3 regions of the Synechococcus sp. A18-25c genome follow, and region 3 is predicted to be linked to each of the others. Evidence: predicted binding sites of a transcription regulator. Region 3 holds the regulator's gene; each other region holds the start of a gene.
The links. The regulator NtcA, encoded in region 3, controls nitrogen genes in cyanobacteria. The targets are predictions, from matches to a motif close to GTANCNNNNGNTAC.
Positions count from the first base shown of each region.

Region 1: glnA (type I glutamate--ammonia ligase) is a predicted target of NtcA. The motif match lies at 1,322-1,335, and genes of this name have one in related genera.
Region 2: SynA1825c_RS13135 (DUF4278 domain-containing protein) is a predicted target of NtcA. The motif match lies at 1,733-1,746, and genes of this name have one in related genera.

Region 1 covers NZ_CP047957.1:1,527,860-1,531,130, forward strand. The annotation lists gene SynA1825c_RS08480 (alanine--glyoxylate aminotransferase family protein) at 1-545, opposite strand, end outside; gene SynA1825c_RS08485 (allophycocyanin subunit beta) at 657-1,181, opposite strand; gene glnA (type I glutamate--ammonia ligase) at 1,394-2,815, shown strand; gene SynA1825c_RS08495 (hypothetical protein) at 2,911-3,183, opposite strand.
Region 2 covers NZ_CP047957.1:2,436,725-2,439,995, reverse strand. The annotation lists gene SynA1825c_RS13150 (Zn-dependent hydrolase) at 1-505, shown strand, start outside; gene SynA1825c_RS13145 (DUF1028 domain-containing protein) at 502-1,179, shown strand; gene SynA1825c_RS13140 (hypothetical protein) at 1,183-1,401, opposite strand; gene SynA1825c_RS13135 (DUF4278 domain-containing protein) at 1,483-1,650, opposite strand; gene SynA1825c_RS13130 (type 1 glutamine amidotransferase) at 1,839-2,609, opposite strand; gene ureC (urease subunit alpha) at 2,606-3,271, opposite strand, start outside.
Region 3 covers NZ_CP047957.1:318,694-321,964, reverse strand. The annotation lists gene dcd (dCTP deaminase) at 1-115, opposite strand, end outside; gene SynA1825c_RS01525 (cob(I)yrinic acid a,c-diamide adenosyltransferase) at 115-723, opposite strand; gene rph (ribonuclease PH) at 859-1,581, shown strand; gene ntcA (global nitrogen regulator NtcA) at 1,660-2,394, shown strand; gene SynA1825c_RS01510 (DUF3084 domain-containing protein) at 2,453-3,271, shown strand, end outside.

The sequences.
Region 1 (3,271 bases), 1.2 Mb from region 3:
AGCAGAAGGCAGTCGTGCTGACGGCAAAGATCACCAATGCCATCCATGGGCTGACAGACCCCAGTGGAGGTTTCGGCATGCACCATCGCCAGAATCGCCGGCTTGTGCTGTTGAAGGGCGACATCCAGTTCGTCGAGGCTGAAGGCCTCACCCCATGGCTTTTCAATCACCTGAACATTGGCCCGGTAACGGCCGGCCATATCTTTCAAGCGGTTGCCGAAGTAACCCTTGACAGCCACCAACACGGTGTCGCCGGGCTCAACGGTGTTCGCCAGAGTGGCTTCCATCGCAGCACTACCCGTGCCGCTCATGGGCAAGGTCAGGCGATTGTCGGTCTGCCAGGCGTACCGCAGCAGCTCCTGAACTTCACCCATTAACTCCACGTAAAGCGGATCCAGATGACCAATTGGAGTCCGAGACAGGGCCTCCAAAACGGTGGGGTGGGCGTTGGAAGGGCCGGGTCCGAGCAACAGCCGGTCAGGCGTTGCAATGGGACCAATGGAGCGCCGATGGGACGAGTCAACCGGAAGGTGTGAGTGCGTCATCGGCGAAGCCGGGTTCGAGAATCAATAGCGAAAAGCCTACGCATCGATCGGGCAGTGAAGGGAATGGCGGTGCCAGTCCGATGCCGCTTGAAATGATTCGCAGGAGGGGAATTAGCGCTGACGGACGTCGCTGGCGGCAAGGCCCGAAGCCATGTGCTCAAAAGGCTGACGCACCAACGCGCAGCTGGCCTGGGACACACCCTCGTTTAAGAGGCGCTCACACAGCACATCGGCAAGCAGAACCATGCTGCGCACCGTGGGACCGGTGGGGACCCCGAGACTTTTGTACGTGTCATCAAGACCGTTGAGGACACGCTCATTGAGGATCGTGCTGTCGCCTGCGATTAACGAGTAGCTGGCGTAGCGGAGGAAGTAATCCATGTCGCGCAGGCACGCCGCCAGGCGTCGCGTCGTGTAGGCATTCCCCCCAGGGAGAAGCAGCTCAGGATCAGCCTGAAACAGACGCTGGCTGGCTTCCCGCACCAACTCGGCTGCCTCCCGGTTGATGATCTCGACGGCCAAAACACGCACGTCTGCTTCCTCGAGATAGCTCTCGATGCGATCGATAGCGGAGCGATCGAGATAACGACCGAGCTGGTCGTACTGGCCGATCAAACCGGTGATGGCATCGCGCATGCGGGGCCTTATCCACTTCAGGCGGAAGCTAACAGAGGCGACCGCCCGAAACCGTGCTAGCAGAGGGGATCACGTGAATCTGACAGAAACGGTTACCTACAAGTCCGACGGTCGACGCCCGGAACGCAGAAGCGGAAAAGGTGCCACTTGATACAAAACGGGCGCAGGTCGATATTTACGGTCATGTTGAGTTCCGGGATCTCGTCCCCGCTATGGCCAAAACAGCACAGGACGTCCTTCGTCTGATCAAGGAAGAAGGCATTGAGCTGATCGACCTGAAGTTCACGGACCTGCACGGCAAGTGGCAGCACCTCACCGTCTGCCAAGACCTGATCGACCCCGAGTCGTTTACCGAAGGCCTGGCGTTCGACGGCTCCTCGATTCGCGGCTGGAAGGCCATCAACGCCTCAGACATGGCGATGGTTCCCGATCCTTCCACCGCATGGATCGACCCCTTCTACCGCCACAAAACCCTCAGCCTGATCTGCTCGATCCAGGATCCCCGCACCGGCGAGCCCTACGAGCGCTGCCCCCGTGCACTGGCCCAGAAAGCTCTGGCCTATCTCTCCAGCACAGGGTTGGCCGACATGGCCTATTTCGGTCCCGAACCGGAATTTTTCCTGTTTGACGATGTCCGCTACCACTCGGCCGAAGGCGGCTGCTCCTACAGCGTTGACACCATCGAAGCTGGCTGGAACACCGGGCGCGTGGAAGAGGGCGGAAACCTCGCATACAAAATCCAGGTCAAAGAGGGCTACTTTCCAGTCGCTCCAAACGACACAGCTCAGGACATTCGTTCGGAAATGCTCCTGAAAATGGCCGAGCTGGGGATTCCCACCGAGAAGCACCACCACGAAGTGGCTGGCGCTGGCCAACACGAGCTCGGCATGAAGTTCGCCGAACTAATTCATGCCGCCGACAACGTCATGACGTACAAATACGTCGTGCGCAACGTAGCCAAGCAGTACGGCAAAACTGCCACGTTCATGCCCAAGCCGGTCTTCAACGACAACGGATCTGGCATGCACGTTCACCAGAGCCTCTGGAAGGATGGCCAGCCGCTGTTCTTCGGCGAAGGCACCTACGCCAATCTGTCCCAAACAGCGCGTTGGTACATCGGCGGCATTTTGAAGCACGCCCCGTCCTTCCTCGCCTTCACCAACCCCACCACCAACAGCTACAAGCGTCTGGTGCCCGGTTTCGAAGCGCCGGTGAATCTCGTGTATTCCGAAGGCAACCGTTCAGCGGCCGTGCGCATTCCACTAACGGGCCCAAGCCCCAAGGCTAAGCGCCTTGAATTCCGCTCAGGCGATGCCCTCGCCAACCCTTATCTGGCCTTCAGCGCCATGATGATGGCCGGCATTGACGGCATCAAGAATCAGATCGACCCCGGCGAAGGCGTGGACGTTGATCTGTTCGAACTTCCCGCGGAGCAGCTCAAGACGATTGCCACGGTGCCCGCATCCCTAAACGGTGCGTTGGAAGCCCTCAATGCTGACCATCACTACCTCCTCGAAGGCGGCGTGTTCACCAAGGACTTCATTGATAACTGGATTGACCTCAAGTACGAAGAAGTTCAGCAACTACGCCAGCGGCCGCACCCCCACGAATTCACCATGTACTACGACGCCTGATTTGTCAGACGACTTTGCAGACCAGTGAACCTCAATCAAGGGAGCTTCGGCTCCCTTTTTTTGTAGGCGAAACCAACGCAACCAAGAGACTGTCTTCAGCGATGTCGCAGCTGAGCGATTGCACTGTCATGCAGCTGACGTTGATGGCTGCGACGACGGGCGTACACCTGCTGCTGAGCTAAGGCACTGCGTTGATCGGAATCCAGAACAGGGCTCTCCATCTGAACCTGCAAAGCTTCCTGACGGAGAACATCGTGGGCGTGATGGTCAGCCCATGCCATGAATTCCGCGGCGGCGCGCTGGCGACGCTCCAGCACATTGCCTGAATATTGGAGGGGAATTGCGACGGGAGCGGCTTGCTGTGTCATGGCGGCCTCCTGTGGCTCAATGCATTCATTCTGTAGCAACCGCTACCATTTTGTCCAGGTCTTCACGAATCTCCTCGCAACGTTCTGA
Region 2 (3,271 bases), 390 kb from region 3:
GGTGCTCGCGGTCGAGTCCATCGCCCAACTTCACCCAGGGGATCCTGTGGCGACGGTGGGTCGGCTGGAGGTTTGGCCCAATGCCGCCAACGTGGTGCCCGGCTCCGTTTCGATGACGGTGGATATTCGGGATCTTAGCCCCGCTGTCTTGGATCAATTGGTCTCCAACCTGGAGATGGAGCTCGAGCGGATTTCCACTGCGACGGGATGCCCCATTCGTTTGGAGCCTCAGTTTCAGGTGGAGCCGACCCCAGCTGATGCCATGGTGATGTCGACCATTGCGTCAGTGGCCACGGATCTCGGCCTCCGCTGGAGTGGGCTGCCGAGTCGTGCCAGTCACGATGCCCAAGAGATTGGCCGTCGCTGGCCGATGGGCATGATTTTTGTTCCCAGCCGCGATGGTCTCAGCCATTCAGCGGCCGAATTCACCACTGACCGCCAGTGTGTGGATGGCACTGCTGTTTTGCTGGAAACCATTCAGCGGCTTGACAGTGCCCTCACATGACCTTTTCGATCGTTGCGCGAGATCCAAGCAACGGCCGGTTTGGGGTCGCCGTGGCAACTTGCCATTTGGCGGTGGGATCCACCGTCCCTCACATTCGTGCGGGGGTTGGTGCTGTGGCTACGCAAGCACACACCAATCCTTATCTCGGCATCTGTGGGCTGGAACGGCTTGAACAAAGTGCGGATGCCGATGAGGTCTTGAGCAGCCTGCTCGCCGATGACCCTCACCGTGATCAACGCCAGTTTCATCTCATTGATTCCACTGGTCGTACAGCCTGTTGGACTGGCCAGTCTTGTGGAGGCTGGGCAGGCCACCGCCATCACGCGAATCTTTCAGTGGCGGGAAATTATTTGGCTAGTAATGCAGTACTTGCAGCAATCGAAGAATCTTTCCTCTGCAGCGACCCGACGTGGAAATTAGGCCGTCGATTGATGTTGGCTCTTCAGGCAGGTGAAGCAGCAGGCGGCGACCAACGCTCTGACACATCAACATCTGCTGCGCTTCAAGTGAGTGGGGAAGCCGCTTTTCCACTTTTGGATTTGCGCGTCGACTTTCGTGATTCTGCTGTTGAAGAGTTGATGCGTGTATATGAACGCAGTCAGGAGCTCTGGGCTCAAGAGTGGCGCGATTCGTTTGCCGAATTGCCACGCTTAAACCGTCTGATAGCGGGCTGACTCTCAGGAGGCCACGGACGTTGCCCAATCCAGGCTGACGCCGGCTTGGCGAGCATCTTGAGCAAGTTGCTTCATGCAACTCACTTCGAACACGGCCTGCCCTGACAGCAGAGCATCCCACTCACTTTCGGGAAAGTGGCATTGGAGCCAGAACACTCCGTGGATGCTCGCTGGTTGAAGCAGCACCAGCTCGGAGTCGTGAGGTTGTGCAATCAGATCCACGCACCCAATGCATCGCTGGGTCCATTAACTCCTCAAGGCCCTGGCCTCAGTTGTTTTTCTTGATACCGAGTTGCGAATTCCTCAGCGTGTGTACTGAACGCCGCGATAAATCAACTCCACGGGGACCCTTTGAGGAGTGGTCTGGCGGGACTGGTACACATTGCGGCGGTACGTCAGCTGAATCACGGGCTTTTGTGCGGCGCCGTGGTTGGGGCTGTAGGTGTTTCCGCGATAGAGGAGTGTGGTCATGGTTGTTCAACGAAGCAAGCTCAGGTCCCCGTTCCATGGCCTGAGTCGTACTGCGCCACGCGTATTGCGTGGTGAACGCTTTGTAGCAGTTGCTACTAAATGATTGTCCGCTGTGGGTTTCTTCTTTGGTTGTTCAGATGGATACAGTTTTAGAAAACTTTTGCGTTTGATTTTTGCTTGGCGAAACCTTATTTGCCTGCGCTGCTTCCGGTCGTGAGCGGCAGCAACTGCCGCAGGGCGGCTTCGAAGAAACGTGAGCCTTGGGTTTGCAAGTCGTCTCCCACGCGATGCCACATCCGCATGATCTGCGCAGGGCCTTCCGCGCCCATGGCGCTCACCACATAGGCCTCGTCTTGCACGATCCATTGCTGGAGTGATGCCGTGCTCACTTCGAGGTGGCATTGCAGGCCAAGAGCGTGGCGACCGACTCGAAACACCTGTTCTGCACAGTGCAGTGAGGAGCCCAGCAGCGTCGCCTGCTTTGGGAGATGAATCCGGTCGCCGTGCCAATGCAGCACCGTGGTGCTTGTGCCCAGGTTCTCCAGCAACGGTTCGGTATCGGCTCCGATCAGCCAGTGAATCGCCCCAAGCCCGACTTCTTTTAGGGGCTGAGGTGGTTCCCCTACATGCAGTGGTTCCACTGAACCGCCTGCGGCAACAGCCAGAAGCTGTGCCCCCAGGCAGATGCCGATGACCGGCTTTTCAGCCTGGTGCCAGGCAGTTAGCCAATCGAGTTCTGCTTGGAGCCAGTTCAGTCCTGGGCTGTGTCGATCGTTCACGCCCATCGGTCCCCCCAGCACCAAAGCCAGGCAGTTAGGGCAGTCGCCCGGAGCGGGTAGCGCATCACCCAGGTCGGGACGCAGGATTCGGATGGTGAGGTCTTGTTGGGTTGCCAAACGGCCGATCAAATCAGGCCCTTCGTGGTCCACGTGTTGGACCACCAACAGCGTGGGGCTCAAAGCAGCAGATAGCGCTGGGCCAGGGGCAGCACTTCAGCGGGCTCGCAGGTGAGCAATTCACCGTCGGCGAATACCTCATAGGTCTGCGGGTCCACGCTCACCTCCGGCAGCGCTGAATTCAGCTTGAGTCCGCTCTTACCCACGCTGCGCGTTTCCATTACCGCCCTGCAGGTGCGTTCCAGCCCCAGCTGGCGTTGGATGTCGGCATCCATCGCCGCTGCGCTCACGAAGGTGAGACAACTGGGGGCGAGGGCCTTGCCGAAGGCACCGAACATCGGTCGGCCGTGCACCGGGCCGGGGGTGGGAATCGAGGCGTTGGCATCGCCCATCTGGGCCCAGACGATCGAACCGCCCTTCACCACCAGTTCCGGGCGAATGCCGAAGAAGCCCGGCTTCCAAAGTACGAGATCGGCGAGCTTGCCGGTTTCGATCGACCCCACCTCGCTGCTGATGCCGTGGGCCAACGCCGGGTTGATCGTCACCTTGGCGATGTAGCGCTTCAGCCGGTGGTTGTCGTTGCGAGCGGAGTCTTCCGGCAGGGCACCGCGCTGCACCTTCATCTTGTGGGCGGTCTGGAAGGTGCGTGTGATCACCTCGCCCACGCGGCCCATGGCTTGGGAGTCGCTGGCGATGATCGAGAAGGCGCCCAGGTCGTGAAGGAT
Region 3 (3,271 bases):
TCAGAACAGGATGCTGTCGGTGATCGGGATCGAGGTGACGAACCAAGCCACCCTGAAAAGGTTCCAGCATGCCGGAGGCAGCCTGTTCCGTGATCCAGCGGTCGTTCTTAAGCATCAGAAACCCCGGCGCAGTTCGGTGACCTGATCCGCGAGCCCCATCAGAGACTCAGGAATGGAAGTCCCTGTGATGATCACATCCATGGATCCTGGACGGGCTTCCAAACTCGCACGCACATCCTCTTCATCGAGGTATCCAAGCGCAATCGCCAAACCCAGCTCATCAAGCACCAGCTGATCAAGATCGCCGCAGGCGAGATGAGCACGGCACACCAACCAGACCGCTTCGACCGCCTCAATGGTGGAGGGCAGGGATGCGCTGGCGGGCTGCGACAAACATTCCATCACCGCTGGTCGCATCCAGGTCATGCGGTCACACAAAGTGAGCGCAGCCTCAGGGCCCTGGGCAACACCGCCCTTGAGAAACTGCGCCACGCCAACGCGGCTTCCCAGACCAGCACTGCGCAACGCCTGACTCAGCACAGTGCCAAAACTGCCGCGGTAGGGCGCGGTGTGGACCTGAAGCTGGCCTTCGGGAGCCACCAGATGCAGTGGCGGACGGGGGTCGAGTGCTGGTAAAGGCTGGAGACGCGAGCGCTCCACGACCCCATGATCGGCACCGCGTGTGTCGCGGGATCGATGGCTGGAGCTCAGGCTTGCGGTCATCGCGTTCGTCTTGGCTGGCCCACAACAGCCAGCGGACTTCGAATCTAGCGGTGAAAACGCGATCCACAAGATCTTCGACACCATCCCTGGTGTCTCATGCCGAATGTCAGGCTCATCAACATCCGCAAATAACTGATGGGCGAAACCGCTCGCAACGATGGCCGCTCGCCCGCCGACCTGAGGGCGTTCTCCGTGGAATGGGACCCCATGGGCTTTGCCCTGAGCTCCGTGATCGTGCGCACCGGCCGAACCGCAGTGCTCTGCAGCGTTTGCCACGAAGAGGGGGTCCCCCGCTGGCGTCGGGATCAAGGTCTGGGGTGGCTGAGTGCTGAATATCGATTGCTGCCGGGATCCACTCCAGAACGTCAGCGGCGCGAATTGATGAAACTCTCCGGCCGCACGCAGGAGATTCAGCGCTTGATCGGTCGCAGCCTGCGGGCGTGCCTCAACATGGACGTGCTTGGGGAAAACACCCTGCTCGTGGACTGCGACGTGATTCAGGCTGATGCGGGCACCCGAACCGCGGCGATCACCGGCTCCTGGCTGGCCTTGCAGAAAGGCTGCGAACGCTTAGTCGAGCAAGGCCTCCTCAGCGATAGTCCCGTGCAAGCACAGGTGGCCGCCGTGTCTGTGGGTCTGATCGATGGCGCCCCTCAACTGGATCTCGACTACAGCGAAGACAGCCGTGCCGATGTGGATCTGAATGTCGTGATGAACGACGCCGGAGATCTTCTGGAGCTGCAGGGCACAGCTGAAGGTGCAGCCTTCAGCCGCAAACAGCTGAACAGCCTGCTGGACTTAGCCGAACCTGGCCTCAAGCAGCTGATGGCATGCCAAGGGCAAGCACTCCAGAACTGACCAGCAGCCTGAAACGTGTTGATTGCTACAGGGTGACCCCGCATCGCTCCGTAACTTCCCTCCATCAGATGGCTGTAGATGGCAGAAGCGATACGCGGATTCAGCCGGACCGTCCCACACGTTGGTCGGTTGCCTGAAACCAGCCTGACTAACGCTCCCACGCCCTCCAGCCGCACGCTGCTGGAGGTGATTCGTGATCTGGAGGGCGCCAGTACCGAACTGGTGGAGCGCAACAAAACGATCTTTTTCCCTGGCGACCCGGCGGAACGCGTTTACTTAATTCGCCGCGGCGCCGTGCGTCTTTCCAGGGTCTATGAGTCCGGCGAAGAAATCACCGTGGCGCTGCTGCGAGAAAACAGTCTCTTCGGGGTGCTCTCACTGCTCACTGGTCATCGTTCCGATCGCTTCTATCACTCCGTTGCTTTTACGCGGGTGGAGATGGTGACAGCTCCGGCGAGCTCTGTGAGGCAAGCAATCGAAGCCGACACCAGCGTCGGTCTTCTCCTTTTGCAGGGTCTGTCCAGCCGCATCCTCCAGACCGAAACCATGATCGAAACGCTCACACACCGCGACATGTCGTCGCGGCTGGTGAGTTTTCTGTTGGTGCTTTGCCGCGATTTCGGCATTCCCAGCACTCAGGGCATCACGATCGACCTGCGTTTGTCCCACCAAGCCATTGCCGAAGCCATCGGCTCCACGCGGGTCACAATCACCCGTCTGCTCGGAGACCTGCGCAACTCCGGCTTAGTGGAGATCGACCGCAAAAAGATCACCGTTCTTGACCCCATCGCCCTGGCCAAGCGGTTCAGCTGAGCGCTCGACGGGTGAAGATGGGCACCACTTCAGCGGCCTGCCGCAGGGTTGAAAGCACGTGACAGGCTGGCTGCTGCTGTTGAGCCTCCTCATCCTGGGAGGGGTGCTTTCAACGCTTGGAGATCGCCTGGGCTCAAAGGTGGGCAAAGCCCGATTGAGTCTGTTTGGCTTACGCCCCCGACAGACCGCCGTGGTGATCACTGTGCTCACGGGAAGCCTCATCAGTGTTCTGTCGCTCGGGCTGATGCTGCTGGTGAGTCGCCAACTGCGGGTCGGTCTCTTCGAACTCGATGAACTCCAGGCGCGTCTACGCAGCAGCCGCACCGCCTTGAAGGCCAGTCGAGAGGCGCAGCAGGAGTCACGCGAGCAGCTCGAGCAGGCTCGCAGCGATGAAATCGCAGCTCGACAGACTCTGGCTGACGCGCAAGCCCGCGCCAGCGAATTACGAAGCACGCTGCAACCACTGCAGGAACAGACCCTTCGCCTAGAAGCGGAACGTCAGCGCCTCAGCCAAGACGTCAGCAATCGTGATGCCGAAATCCGTCGCACGGATGCAGAGCTCCAGGCTGTTCGTCAACAAATTCGCGATGGCGAAAACGAACTGCTGCAACTTGAGGAAAATCTCCTGGCCCTAAGACGGGGCAACGTGGCTATCAGCAGCGGCCAGCCCCTTGCCACGGTCACCCTCAAACTCGATCGACCGGATCAGGCACGCCAGGTCATCGACCAAATTCTCAGAGAAGCCAATCAACTGGCCTATCAACAGGTGTTGCCGGGGGAAGCCCCGGATCGTCAGATTCTCTTGGTGCCGCGACAGGACATCAACCGGCTGGAACAGGCCATTCGCAAGCCTGGCACCTGGGTGGTTCTCCTGCGC